Regions from separate parts of the Nocardioides sp. NPDC101246 genome, predicted to be linked through region 3. Evidence: riboswitches for the same ligand, from Rfam matches in the RefSeq annotation. Region 3 holds a riboswitch; each other region holds the start of a gene.
The links. Region 3 has a riboswitch for cobalamin ahead of ACIRON_RS27625 (prenyltransferase/squalene oxidase repeat-containing protein). Riboswitches for the same ligand answer to the same signal wherever they lie in the genome.
Positions count from the first base shown of each region.

Region 1: linked by a shared signal. The riboswitch ahead of ACIRON_RS09850 (FecCD family ABC transporter permease) and the one ahead of ACIRON_RS27625 (prenyltransferase/squalene oxidase repeat-containing protein) in region 3 are both predicted to bind cobalamin.
Region 2: linked by a shared signal. The riboswitch ahead of ACIRON_RS09785 (nitrite reductase) and the one ahead of ACIRON_RS27625 (prenyltransferase/squalene oxidase repeat-containing protein) in region 3 are both predicted to bind cobalamin.
Region 4: linked by a shared signal. The riboswitch ahead of ACIRON_RS09815 (VWA domain-containing protein) and the one ahead of ACIRON_RS27625 (prenyltransferase/squalene oxidase repeat-containing protein) in region 3 are both predicted to bind cobalamin.

Region 1 is NZ_JBIWNX010000004.1:433,998-436,877, reverse strand. It holds gene ACIRON_RS09855 (ABC transporter ATP-binding protein) at 1-416, opposite strand, end outside; gene ACIRON_RS09850 (FecCD family ABC transporter permease) at 413-1,417, opposite strand; cobalamin riboswitch at 1,528-1,711, opposite strand; cobalamin riboswitch at 1,801-2,016, shown strand; gene ACIRON_RS09845 (ribonucleotide-diphosphate reductase subunit beta) at 2,148-2,880, shown strand, end outside.
Region 2 is NZ_JBIWNX010000004.1:417,608-420,487, reverse strand. It holds gene cobJ (precorrin-3B C(17)-methyltransferase) at 1-307, opposite strand, end outside; gene ACIRON_RS09790 (precorrin-8X methylmutase) at 304-957, opposite strand; partial or broken gene ACIRON_RS09785 (nitrite reductase) at 1,618-1,806, opposite strand; cobalamin riboswitch at 1,862-2,067, opposite strand; gene ACIRON_RS09780 (ABC transporter substrate-binding protein) at 2,170-2,880, shown strand, end outside.
Region 3 is NZ_JBIWNX010000020.1:42,828-45,707, forward strand. It holds gene ACIRON_RS27615 (NYN domain-containing protein) at 1-546, shown strand, start outside; gene ACIRON_RS27620 (glycoside hydrolase family 19 protein) at 557-1,213, opposite strand; cobalamin riboswitch at 1,293-1,417, shown strand; gene ACIRON_RS27625 (prenyltransferase/squalene oxidase repeat-containing protein) at 1,483-2,556, shown strand; gene ACIRON_RS27630 (hypothetical protein) at 2,550-2,880, shown strand, end outside.
Region 4 is NZ_JBIWNX010000004.1:422,922-425,801, reverse strand. It holds gene ACIRON_RS09815 (VWA domain-containing protein) at 1-820, opposite strand, end outside; cobalamin riboswitch at 845-986, opposite strand; gene cbiE (precorrin-6y C5,15-methyltransferase (decarboxylating) subunit CbiE) at 1,003-2,205, shown strand; gene bluB (5,6-dimethylbenzimidazole synthase) at 2,696-2,880, opposite strand, start outside.

The sequences.
Region 1 (2,880 bases), on a different contig from region 3:
CCGACGGCATCGAGCGCCGCCCGGACGATCTCGCGCTCCTGACGACCACCTCGCGACCACGGCCGGGTGCGCGGCACCCGGCCCAGCGCGACCATCTCACCGACGAGCAGCTCGGCGGAGGCGACCTCCTCCTGGGGGACGTACGCCAGCCGGCGGGCGCGCTCGCGCGAGCCGATCCGGGAGGTCTCCTGGAGCCGACCGGAGTCGTCGGCGAGCTGGGCCTGCCCCGTGCTCGGGCGCAGTACGCCGGCGAGGATGCGCAGCAGCGTCGACTTCCCCACCCCGTTCACGCCCACGATCCCGAGGCTGGTCCCTGCAGGTACGTCGAGGTCGATGTCACGCAGCACCTCACGCTCGCCCAGACGGGCCCCGACCCCGCGCAGCCGCAGCACCGGACCGGCGCCGTGCCCGCTCATCGCTCACCGCCGAACCGGTAGCGGCTCCGGCCCATCAGCAGCAGGAAGAGCGGCGCACCGACGACGCCGGTGACCACCCCCAGCGGGATCTCCTGCGGTCGGGCCACCATCCGCGCGAGCACGTCGACCCACAGCAGGAAGAGCCCGCCACCCAGCGCCGCGACCGGGAGCACCACCCGGTGCCGAGCCCCGACGAGCAGCCTGGCGGCGTGCGGCACGATCAGGCCGACGAACCCGATCCCGCCGCTCACCGCGACCAGCACGCCGACCAGCACGGAGAGGCCGACGAACAGGGCACCGCGCAGCGCCGCGACGTTCACACCGAGCGCGGCCGCGGTCTCCGGCCCGGCGGCGAGCGCGTCCAGCCACCGGTGCAACGCCAGCATCCCGGCGGCGAGCACGAGGCCGACGACCGCGGGCACCCACAGCTTCTCCCAGCTGGCGCCGCCGACGCTGCCGAGCATCCAGAACATCACCGAGTTCGCGGCCCGCGGGTCGTCGCTGGCGAAGACCAGGAAGGAGGCGATCGCGGAGAGCCCCGAGGAGAGCACCACCCCGGAGAGCACCAGCCGGATCGGGGTCAGTCCGCCCTGCGCGGTCGCCACCAGCCAGACCAGCAGCGCTGCCCCGATCGCCCCGAGCAGGGCACCGGTCGAGACCGCGTAGATCCCGAAGCCGACCAGGGCGCCGGTGGTGATCGCAGCCGTCGCCCCGACTGCTGCGCCGGAGCTGATGCCGAGCAGGAACGGGTCGGCCAGCGGGTTGCGCACCAGGGTCTGCATGCCGGCGCCGGCGACGGCCAGCCCGGCGCCCACGACGAGCGCCATCAGCGCGCGGGGCAGCCGCAGCTCCCACACGATCACGTCCCATCTCCCGGGAGCCTCCCCCTCGAGCCGGTCGGTCACCGTCGCAACCACATCGGCGAGCGGGATGTGCTCGGACCCGAACGCCAGGGACGCCACCACGCTCAGCGCCGAGGCGAGCAGCAACCCGGCCACCAGCGGTAGGAACGGGACGCGTCGTCTCCCGGCGCGATCGCGGGCGCGAGCACGGACACGGTCTTCCACGGCGGTCGGCCTCTCAAGTCCTCTGGACCCTGGTCGCGAGGGCCGTGACGTACATCTGAGCCGACAGGTTTTCGGACTCGGGTTCACCCGGCGAGGCCGCCTTCCCAGGGACTTCTCCCCAGTGGCTTGCTGGTCTCGCCGTCGCCCTCACCGCTGCGCGCCAGTCCCGGATTCTCACCGGAGTTCCCTGGCATCCATCCGGATGCGTTCGACTCGGCGCAGAGGCTAGCACGGGTCGTCGAACCGGTGCCGGGGATGTTTCCGACGACACGGCGAAGCACAAGATCTAGGAAGTTGCATTGGTGTAATTCCCGCATATAGTGGTCCTCGCAGCTGGTTCTCCTTCCTCGGCGACGGGGAGGGAGAGGCAAGAGGGAACCCGGTGTGAGTCCGGGACTGCCCCGCAGCGGTGAGTGGGAACGACCGCCTTCACGAAGCACTGGGAGCAAGCCATGCCCCTGGGAAGCGACGGCCACTAGGACCGAGCACGAAGCCCACGAGTCCGAAGACCTGCCAGTGCCCACCTCATGGTGGGGTCCGCGACCTCGAGGGAAGGTCAGGGGATCAAGCGCGTACGACGCTGTCCTCTCCTGCCCCCGGAACGGATGCACGAGACATCCGGAGCGGGCCGTGGGTCCCGCGGACCAAGGGGGCATGAGAGAAGATGATCGACACCGAGGGTCTACCGATCCGCACGGAGAAGTCGGCGTACGTCTTCGACTATCCGATGGCCGAGGACCTGGCCAAGAAGCAGCGGAGCATCTTCTGGACGGCCGAGGAGATCCCGGTCGAGAACGACAAGCAGGACTTCCTGGTCAACATGACCGACGCCGAGCAGGCCGCGGTCAAGACGACGCTGAAGCTGTTCACCATCTACGAGCTGATCCTGGGCGGCGAGGTGTGGGGCGACCGGCTCTTCCACTCCTTCCCGCGGCCCGAGGTCCAGATGATGACGAACGCCTTCTCGTTCGCCGAGCTGAACATGCACGCGCCGTTCTACGCGAAGCTCAACAAGACCCTGATGATCGACACCGAGGAGTTCTACGACTCCTACAAGAACGACCCGGTGCTGGCCGAGCGGATCGCCTTCGTGTGGGAGGCCATCGCCGACGAGGACCTGCTCTACGCGCTGAGCGTCTTCACGCTGATGGAGAATTGCGTCCTCTACTCCAACTTCGCCTTCCTCAAGCACTTCCAGTCCGGCGGGAAGAACCTGCTGCAGAACGTGATCAGCGGCATCAACTTCTCCGCCCGCGACGAGAACCTGCACGCCACCGGCGGCGCCTGGCTGTTCAACACGGTGTTGGAGGAGTACGCCGCCACCGTGCCGGCCGACAAGTTCGAGGCCGAGCGCTCCGACCTGTTCGAGCGCGTCCGCGGCGTCGCCGAGCACCTCT
Region 2 (2,880 bases), on a different contig from region 3:
GCCCGGCGTCGAGGTGAGCGGAGAGCCGGACCGCGCAGGACTCGTAGAACTCGGCCATCGCCCCGACATAGCCGCCGGGGTGCGAGGTGGTCCCGGTGGTGACCGGGTAGCGCAGCTCCTCCTCCACCGCGTCCGCGGGGATCAGGGACGACGCGATCCGGCGAGCGTGCGACTGCTTGCGCACCCCGGCGTGGTAGGCGATCACGGGAGCCGCGCCGATCAGCCGGGCTGCCTTGAGAGTGATCAGCTCGGGGTCGCCCGGGCCGATGCCGACGACGGTGAACCGTCCAGGGCTCGAGGTGCTCATTCCTGCTCCTGGGCGAGTGCGTTGAGGGCGGAGGAGGTCATCGCGGAGCCGCCACGACGGCCCCGGACGGTGACATAGGGGATGTCGATCCCGTGATCGGCGGCGAAGGAGGCGAGCGCCTCCTTGGACTCGGCCGCGCCGATGAAGCCGACCGGGCAGCCGACGATCGCGGCCGGCCGCGGACCGCCGTCGAGGATCATCTCGAGCAGATGGAAGAGCGCCGTCGGGGCGTTGCCGATGGCGACCACCGCACCCTCGACGTAGGGCTCCCACAGGGACAGCGCGGCAGCGGTGCGGGTGGTCCCCCACATCCGGGCCAGCGCCGGGACCCGGTCGTCACCGAGCATGCAGAGCACCTCGTTCTCGCGCGGGAGCCTGCTCCGCGTGACCCCGGTGGCGACCATCGTCGCGTCGCACAGGATCGGCGCCCCGGCCTCCAGCGCGCCCCGCGCGGCCTTCACCAGGCCGGGGTGGATGACCAGGTCGGCGGCGAGGTCGACCTGCCCGCTGCCGTGGATCATCCGCACCGCGAGCCGCTCGGCGTCGGCGGGCACCGCGGAGAGGTCGGACTCGCGCCGGATGGTCGCGAATGAGTCGACGTAGATCGCCGGCCCCTGGTCGATGTAGTCGTAGCGCCGGGTCGGGCGCACCTGCGGCGAGGGCACGAGTACGCCGCGCCACGGCGTCACCACGACCGCCGGCGCCCGCTCGGCCAGCGCCGTGACCGCCGCCCGGTCCAGGGCCCCCTCGGCAAATCCGACGTGCTCGCCGCCGGGCACCTCACCGAACTCCAGCTCGGTGGCCGCGACCGGCACCCGGGCGTCGGCCACGACCGGCTCGACCAGAGGAGCGTCGAGCTCGGCGACGTGCCAGGCCGCCGACGGTCCCTCGCCGCGTACGTCCAAGAACTGAGCAGCGAGCGAGACCAACCGGGAAGCGGCCTCGGCGAGCGGCACGACCGGCCCCCACGAGTCACCGACCCGGAGCTGGCCCTCGGCCGCGGAGAGCGCCACCAGCCCGAGGTCGCACTCGCGCGAGACCAGGTCGCCGCGACCGTCGTCGAGCACGAAGAGGAACCGCCCCGGCAGCGCGGCCAGCCGCGGCGAGGCGCACAGCAGCCGGTCCAGCGACGCCGCGACGCCGCGCAGGTCGGCCCGTCCCCCGGCGAGCCCGCTCTGCGGGGAGAGCATCACGTTGCGTACGAGCTCGTGGGTCTGCGCCGGCACCAGACCGGTCGCCTTGAGCGCAGAGAGCACCTCGCCCGGCAGGTCGTTTCCAGACTGGCCGCCCTCGACGCTCGGCAGGCCGCGCACCTGCAGGTTGGCGCGGCCGGTGAGGTAGATCCGCCCGTCGCCGTAGGTCTCCGCCACGGAGATCAGCGAGAGCAGCGCGGCGGAGGAGACGGACCCGCCGATCAGGCGCAGCCGCACCAGCAGGCCGTCCTCGGCCGCCCACGGACGACCGACTCCGGGGCACCGGTCGGTTCGGACTCGCGACATCAGGACACCTGCTCTGCGTCATGTGCCCTTGCGCGGGGCACGTGGTGACCTGGCGGCGGGTGCCGCCAGAGCCAGCAGGTCTTCGGACTCGGAATCGATCGGAGCGGAGCGCCTTCCCGGAGCCAGGCTCCAGTGGCTGCCCTCCCCGGAAGGAGTGCGTGCCCCGCCCGTCATCCTCACCGCTGCGCGTCAGTCCCGGACTTTCACCGGGTTCCCTGACCCCATCAGGCATGGAGTACGACTGGCAGGGCGAGACTACCCACTTGCGGACACGGCACCGAATTGCTCGCCCTCCGGCCGCGGTTGTGCCAGGGTTCGCCTACTCGGAACCTCCCGACGCCACCCCCACAGATGGAGTCTCCCGTGACCGGCTCGGTTCATCGGCAGCTGCTCGTTCTCGCGCCGATCTCGGCGCTCGCACTCAGCCTGACGGCCTGTGCCACGACCTCGGACTCGAAGGTCTCGATCGGTCTGGTGGTGCCGACCTCCGGCGCCCAGAAGTCGATCGGCACGGACATGTCGCGGGGCTTCGACCTCTACCTCGACCAGCACGGCGGGAAGCTCGGCGGCCGGCTGATCGACGTCGTCGAGGCCGACGAGGGCGACCGGACCGAGATCGGCGTCGCCGCGGTGACCAGGCTGATCCAGGACGACGAGGTCCAGGCGGTCGTCGGGGTGGTGAGCTCGGAGACGGCGCTGGCGGCCAAGGACGTCGCGAAGAACAGCGAGACGCCGCTGATCGTGACCGGCGCCGGCGCCGACGAGTTCGCCGACGGCTCCGACTACCTGTGGCGTACGTCCTCGACCAACGCGGGTCTGGGCAGCGCGCTCGGGAAGGCGGTCGCCCAGGGGACCGACCGGGGCTCGGCGTACGTCATCGGCTCCGACGACGCGGCCGGTCACGAGTTCTCCGACAGCTTCATGATCTCCCTCGAGGCGTCCGGCAGCAACGTGGCGGGCCAGAGCTACACCCCGGCGGGCGTGAGCGAGGAGTGGTCGGGGCTCTTCGAGAAGGTGAAGGAGTCGGGCGCGGACGCGATCTTCGCCGCCTATGCCGGGAAGGAGGCGGAGGCG
Region 3 (2,880 bases):
AAGAACGCCTCCGACATGGCGCTCGCGATCGACGCCGTGGAGCTGCTACATGCGGCGGTCCCGGACGCGTTCGCGCTGGTCTCCTCCGACTCCGACTTCACGCCGCTGGTGCACTACCTGCGGGAGAAGGGGCGCGCGGTCTACGGCTACGGCCGGGAGAAGACGCCGGCGCCGTTCAAGAGCGCCTGCACCCGGTTCACCGTGGTGGAGAAGCTCGGCGGCTCCGAGGAGGAGACCGAGGCTGACACCGAGGCCGGTGCCACGCCCGCCCGCAAGCCGTCCTCCTCGGCGACTTCGGGACAACTCCTGAAGCGCAACGCCCGGCTGATCCAGCTGCTGCGCAACTCCATCGCGGCGGCCGCCGACGACGACGGCTGGGCCCTGGTCGGCACGGTCGTCTCGCGCATCCGCAACCAGTCCTCCGAGGACCCGCGCAACTACGGGTACGCCACCTGGACCAAGCTGATCAAGGCGATTGACCTCTTCGAGCTCAAGGACGAGGGCACCTCGGCGATCGCGGTCAGCGACAAGCGCACGAAGAAGTGACGTACGTCTGCTAGGACGCGTCCGGGGTGCGGTCCTGGCTGCTCGCCTTCTTCGGGCGGGTGCAGTCGATCCCCTTGGGCACCGACCCGTTGAGGTGCTTCAGCGCGGCCTTGAAGTCGCGGCAGCGCTCGGTGTCCTCCTCCTTGTTGTACGGATACCCGATCGCCGCGTTGACCGCACCCATGTCGAGGACGTCGGCGAGCGGGTTGATGTCGCGGGCGACGGTCCAGTACCACCGCGAGATCGGCGCGCTGTGGTCCAGCGACCTGGCCAGCTCCGGGCGGCGGCGCAGGTCGATCCCGAGGTAGGCGCCGGCGTCGGTGTAGTTGGCCTCGCCAGTCAGCTGGATGTAGCCACGGCCGGCGTACTTCCGCTTGTCGCGGCCCTTGGCGTCGTGGTGGAAGGAGCTCTCGTGGGCAAGCGTGGTCAGGTAGGCCGCCTGCCGGTAGGGGGTCGTGATCCGGGCGTCTGACATGGCGCGGTTGAGGGTCGGCAGCCCGGTCTCGACGGTCTTCCTGTCGCCGACCCTGTCGCCGAACATGGCGACCAGATCTGCGTACGTGACCGAGGTCCGAGCCGGTTGCGCGACCGCCGTCGTGGTCGGGCAGAGAGCGAGAAGGGTGGCCGAGATCGATAGTGCGACAAGGCCGAGAATCCTGTGGCGCATGGGGACAGAGTGACTGCTCGTCGGCGATCCCGCAAGAGGCGCTCGCCAGGCATAGGATTGCCCCGAAACAAGCAGAGCCTCAATCAACACACGCCGTGGTGGGGGAAGCCGGTCGAATCCCGGCGCTGACCCGCAACCGTAGGCCCGGGACGCCGACCGCGACCCGAGTGAGCCGGAGCACCTGCCGACGGACGCGTACTGACCTGACGCTGTCGTGGAAAGCAGCGGGTCGGCCCTGGGCCTTCCCGACGAACAGCGCGGAAGGAACCATGAAGAAGACCGTCCTCGGTGGCATCGCCGCCGCTCTCGCCCTCACCTCGCTCGCCGGCTGTGGCGAGAAAGCCATCGAGGAGGGGGAGAAGTCCACCTACGACGCCAAGGTGTCGACCTCGGTGGCCGACTGGCTCGTGGCCCAGGCGCCGGAGGGTGTGGCCCACAACGCGCAGTACGGCACCGACGACTTCGGGCTCAGCGCCGACATCGGGATCGCGCTGGCAGAGGTCGGCGGCTACGACGAGGAGCTCTCCACGATCGCCTCGGCCGTGATGGCCAACAAGAAGGCCTACACCTCACCCGGGTTCGGCACCGTCACCTCGGCCGGGTCCACCGCGAAGGCGCTGGTCCTCCAGCAGAACGTGGACGCCTCCGACCCCGGTCTGCTGAAGCAGCTCGAGGGCACGGTCGCCGCCAACGGCCGCATCGCCGACAAGCTCGACCCCAAGAACAAGGAGGCGGCCGACTACTCCAACACCATCGGACAGTCGTACGCCGTGTGGGCACTGAACAACGCCGAGAGCAAGAAGGCCGCGGCCGCGACGGAGTTCCTGGCCGGGCAGCAGTGCGAGGAGGGGTGGTTCCGGGTCACCTTCGCGGCCGACCCCACCGCTGCCGACCAGACCTGCGACGCCGACCCGAAGGCCGTCCCGGACGCCGACGCCACCGCGTTCGCGCTGATCGCCCTCTCCGGCGTGGCCTCGCCGGAGGCGGAGAAGGCCGTCGAGGCAGGCGTGGAGTGGCTGAAGGAGACCCAGGCGAAGGACGGGTCGTTCAAGGCGGCGACCGGCAACATCGCCAACTCCAACACCACCGGCCTGGCCGGGTGGGCGTTCGGGCGTGCCGGTGAGGCCGACGCCGCGGAGAAGGCGGCGACCTGGGTCGCCGACCACGTCGTGACCTGTGGTGACGACGCCGGCGCGGTCGCCTACGACGACGCCGCGCTGACCGAGGGCAACACCAAGGGGCTGACCAAGGAGTCCGAGGGGATGTATCGCCTCGCGGCCGCTCAGGCGCTGCCGTCGCTGGTCTTCCTGCCCAAGGACGCGACCGCGAAGAGCTCGTGCTGATCCTGCGGTCCACCTCGGTGGCCCTGGCGATCCTTGCCGGGGCCACCGCACCCGTCTTCACGACCGTCTCCGCATCCTCTGCCGCCGAGGGGTGTGACGGCGTCACCGTCGTCGTCGAGCCCAACGCGCTGGGCGGCGACCCGGAGGTGAGCTGTGTCCAGCCCGGGGAGGGCGACACCGGCGCCGACCTCTTCGAGAAGGCGGGACATCCGCTCACCTATGTGACCTCGATGCCCAGCGTCGTATGTCGCGTCGATGAGCGGCCGAAATCCGCCGGTTGCGCCCAGATGCCGCCTGCCGACGCGTACTGGTCGCTGTGGATCA
Region 4 (2,880 bases), on a different contig from region 3:
CCGCGCAGACCTCGGCGATCTTGAGCAGCCCGGGCGCGGTGAGCCGGACCTTGCCGACCAGGGCGCGCGCGGTGGAGACCCGCGAGGTCAGGTCGCGCTCGGCGGCCAGATAGCGCTCGACGAACCCGGGAGCGTCCAGGTCGAAGGCCATCCGGCGGCGTACGACCTCGGCGCGCAGCGCCGGATCCCGGGGCGCGGCGACCTCGACGGTGAGCCCGAAGCGGTCCAGCAGCTGCGGGCGCAGCTCGCCCTCCTCGGGGTTCATGGTGCCGATCAGCACGAACCGGGCGGCGTGCTCGACCGAGACGCCGTCGCGCTCGACGCTGACCCGGCCCATCGCCGCCGCGTCCAGCAGCAGGTCGACGAGGTGGTCGTGGAGCAGGTTGACCTCGTCGACGTAGAGCAGGCCGCGGTGGGCCCGCGCAAGCAGCCCCGGCTCGAACTCGACCGCGCCGCGCGACAGCGCGCTCTCCAGATGGAGCGAGCCGACGACGCGGTCCTCGGTGGCCCCCACCGGGAGCTCGACCAGCCGCACCGGCCGGCTCTCCACGACGGCGGCGGACCCGAAGGGACCGTCCGGCGACTCCGCGGAGGGGTCGGCGGGGTCGATCGAGAACCGGTCCCCGGCGTAGACCGAGATCGAGGGCAGCACGGCCGCCAGACCGCGTACGGCCGTCGACTTCGCGGTCCCCTTCTCGCCACGGACCAGGACCCCGCCGATCTCCGGGGAGATGGTGGTGAGCACGAGCGCGAGGCCCATGTCGTCGAGGTCGTCCGCCTGGCAGCCGAGGACGGCAGAAAATGGGTAGTGCACCGGCATGAGAGGCTCCCGCTCCCTATCGCGTTGATTGGATGGACGCGAGGCCGGTCTTCGGACTTGTCGAGTCCCCGTGATGGGGCTCGATTCACCGCAGCGGGCCTGTGCCGGATTCCCACCGGCTTCCCAGATTCTCCCCAGTCGGGGCACCTCGCGCCTGTGCGGTCACTGTAGCGTCTGGCCTCATGATCGTCGTGGTGGGCATCGGTGCCGGAGGTTGGGACGAGATTCCCGTACGTCACCAGCAGCTGATCCGGGAGTCGGCCGTCCTCCTCGGCGGCAAGCGTCATCTCGACCTCGTCCCGGATGTCCCCGGCCAGCGGCGCGAGCCCTGGCCGTCGCCGCTGCGCGAGGGGCTCCCGGCACTGCTCGACGGCATCGGGGATGCGGTCGCCTTGGCTTCGGGGGACCCGCTGGTCTCCGGCATCGGCACGACGCTGATCGACCTGCTCGGCGCAGCGAACGTACGCATCGAGCCGGCCGTCTCCTCCGTCGCCCTCGCCCGCGCCCGGATGGGTTGGGCGGCCGAGACGTGCGTGGTCGTCAGCCTCGTCGGCCGCGAGGTGTCACTGATCGCGCGCGAGCTCGCACCCGGCCGCCGGATCCTGGCACTCTCCTCGGACGGGTCGACTCCTGCCTCGATCGCGAACCTCCTGGTCGGGGCCGGTTTCGGGGCCTCGACGATGACCGTCCTGGGCGAGCTCGGCGCGGAGACCGAGAGCGCACGGACCGCGACCGCCTCCGCGTGGGACGCGGAGTCGCCGCGGCTCAACATCGTGGCGATCGAGTGCGTCGGCGCACCCCTCCTCGGCTGGGCCGCCGGCCTTCCCGACGACGCGTTCGAGAACGACGGCCAGCTGACCAAGCGCGACCTGCGGGCCTCGGCCCTGGCCCGCCTGACCCCCACCGCCGGCGCGCACCTGTGGGACGTCGGCGCCGGTGCCGGCTCGGTCGGTATCGAGTGGATGCGGGCGCACCCGTCCTGCACCACGACCGCGGTCGAGGCCTCCCCCGAGCGCGCCGCCCGGATCGCCCGCAACGCGACCCGCCTCGGCGTACCCGGCCTGGCCGTCGTCCAGGGCCGCGCCCCCGATGCGTTGCGCGATCTCCCGGAGCCCGACGCGATCTTCATCGGCGGCGGCGCCACCCGACCAGGAGTGCTCGACACATGTCTCGCTGCCCTCCGCCTCGGTGGCCGGCTCGTCGTCCACGGCGTCACCCTGGAGACCGAGCAACTCCTGGCCGCTGCCTATCAGCAGCATGGCGGTGAGCTCACCCGGATCTCGGTCGAGACCTCAGCCCCGATCGGCACGTTCACCGGCTGGGTCCCCGCACGGGCTGTGACGCAGTGGTCCTTCGTCGTCCCCACCGACAGCGCCAACGGGTGAAAGAAAATTTTCTTCTATCCGGTCGACCCGCCCCGGCAGAAGACGAATCCAGGCGAACGAAAGTTCGTTCGCCCGCCGCGCCCCAGCCTCACACCCAGGGAAAGAAAATTCCTTCCCCTGGCAAGTAGATCCCAACTGGAATCCTCGGCGCCGAACGAATTTTCATTCGCCTCTCGGTCCACCACCGCGTAGCGGGCGCCCCGTGGAAGAAAAATTCCTTCCACCAACCAGACGATCCGACTGCCGGAGCGGGTGACCCGCAGTCCCAAGCCCGTGCTCAACTCGAAACTCCGCGCCAAACCCCTGCCGCCGACCCGATATACAGCCAAAATTCTCGTCGACGGCCGGTGTCAAGGCGATGTATCGAGCTTGTCGAGATGATCGCCGCAGGCGACCGGCGAAGCCGGCGGCCGAAGGCCGTCCTTTACTCCGGACGCCGGCGAGAACACCCTCCAAGCAAGGGTCGGCGGCAACACCAACCACGAAAACCTCAGCGCCCCGAGAGATACCTCTCCTCATGAACCACCGAAGACAGCTCCGACCGATGCCTCCACCCGAACCGCTCCAGATCCGGCACCTCAGGCACGCCGTCGACAGCACCGACACAGAGCCAGGCCACCGGCCGTACGTGTTCCGGAAGGCCGATGAGCGATCGCAGGAACTCCTCCCGGTAGA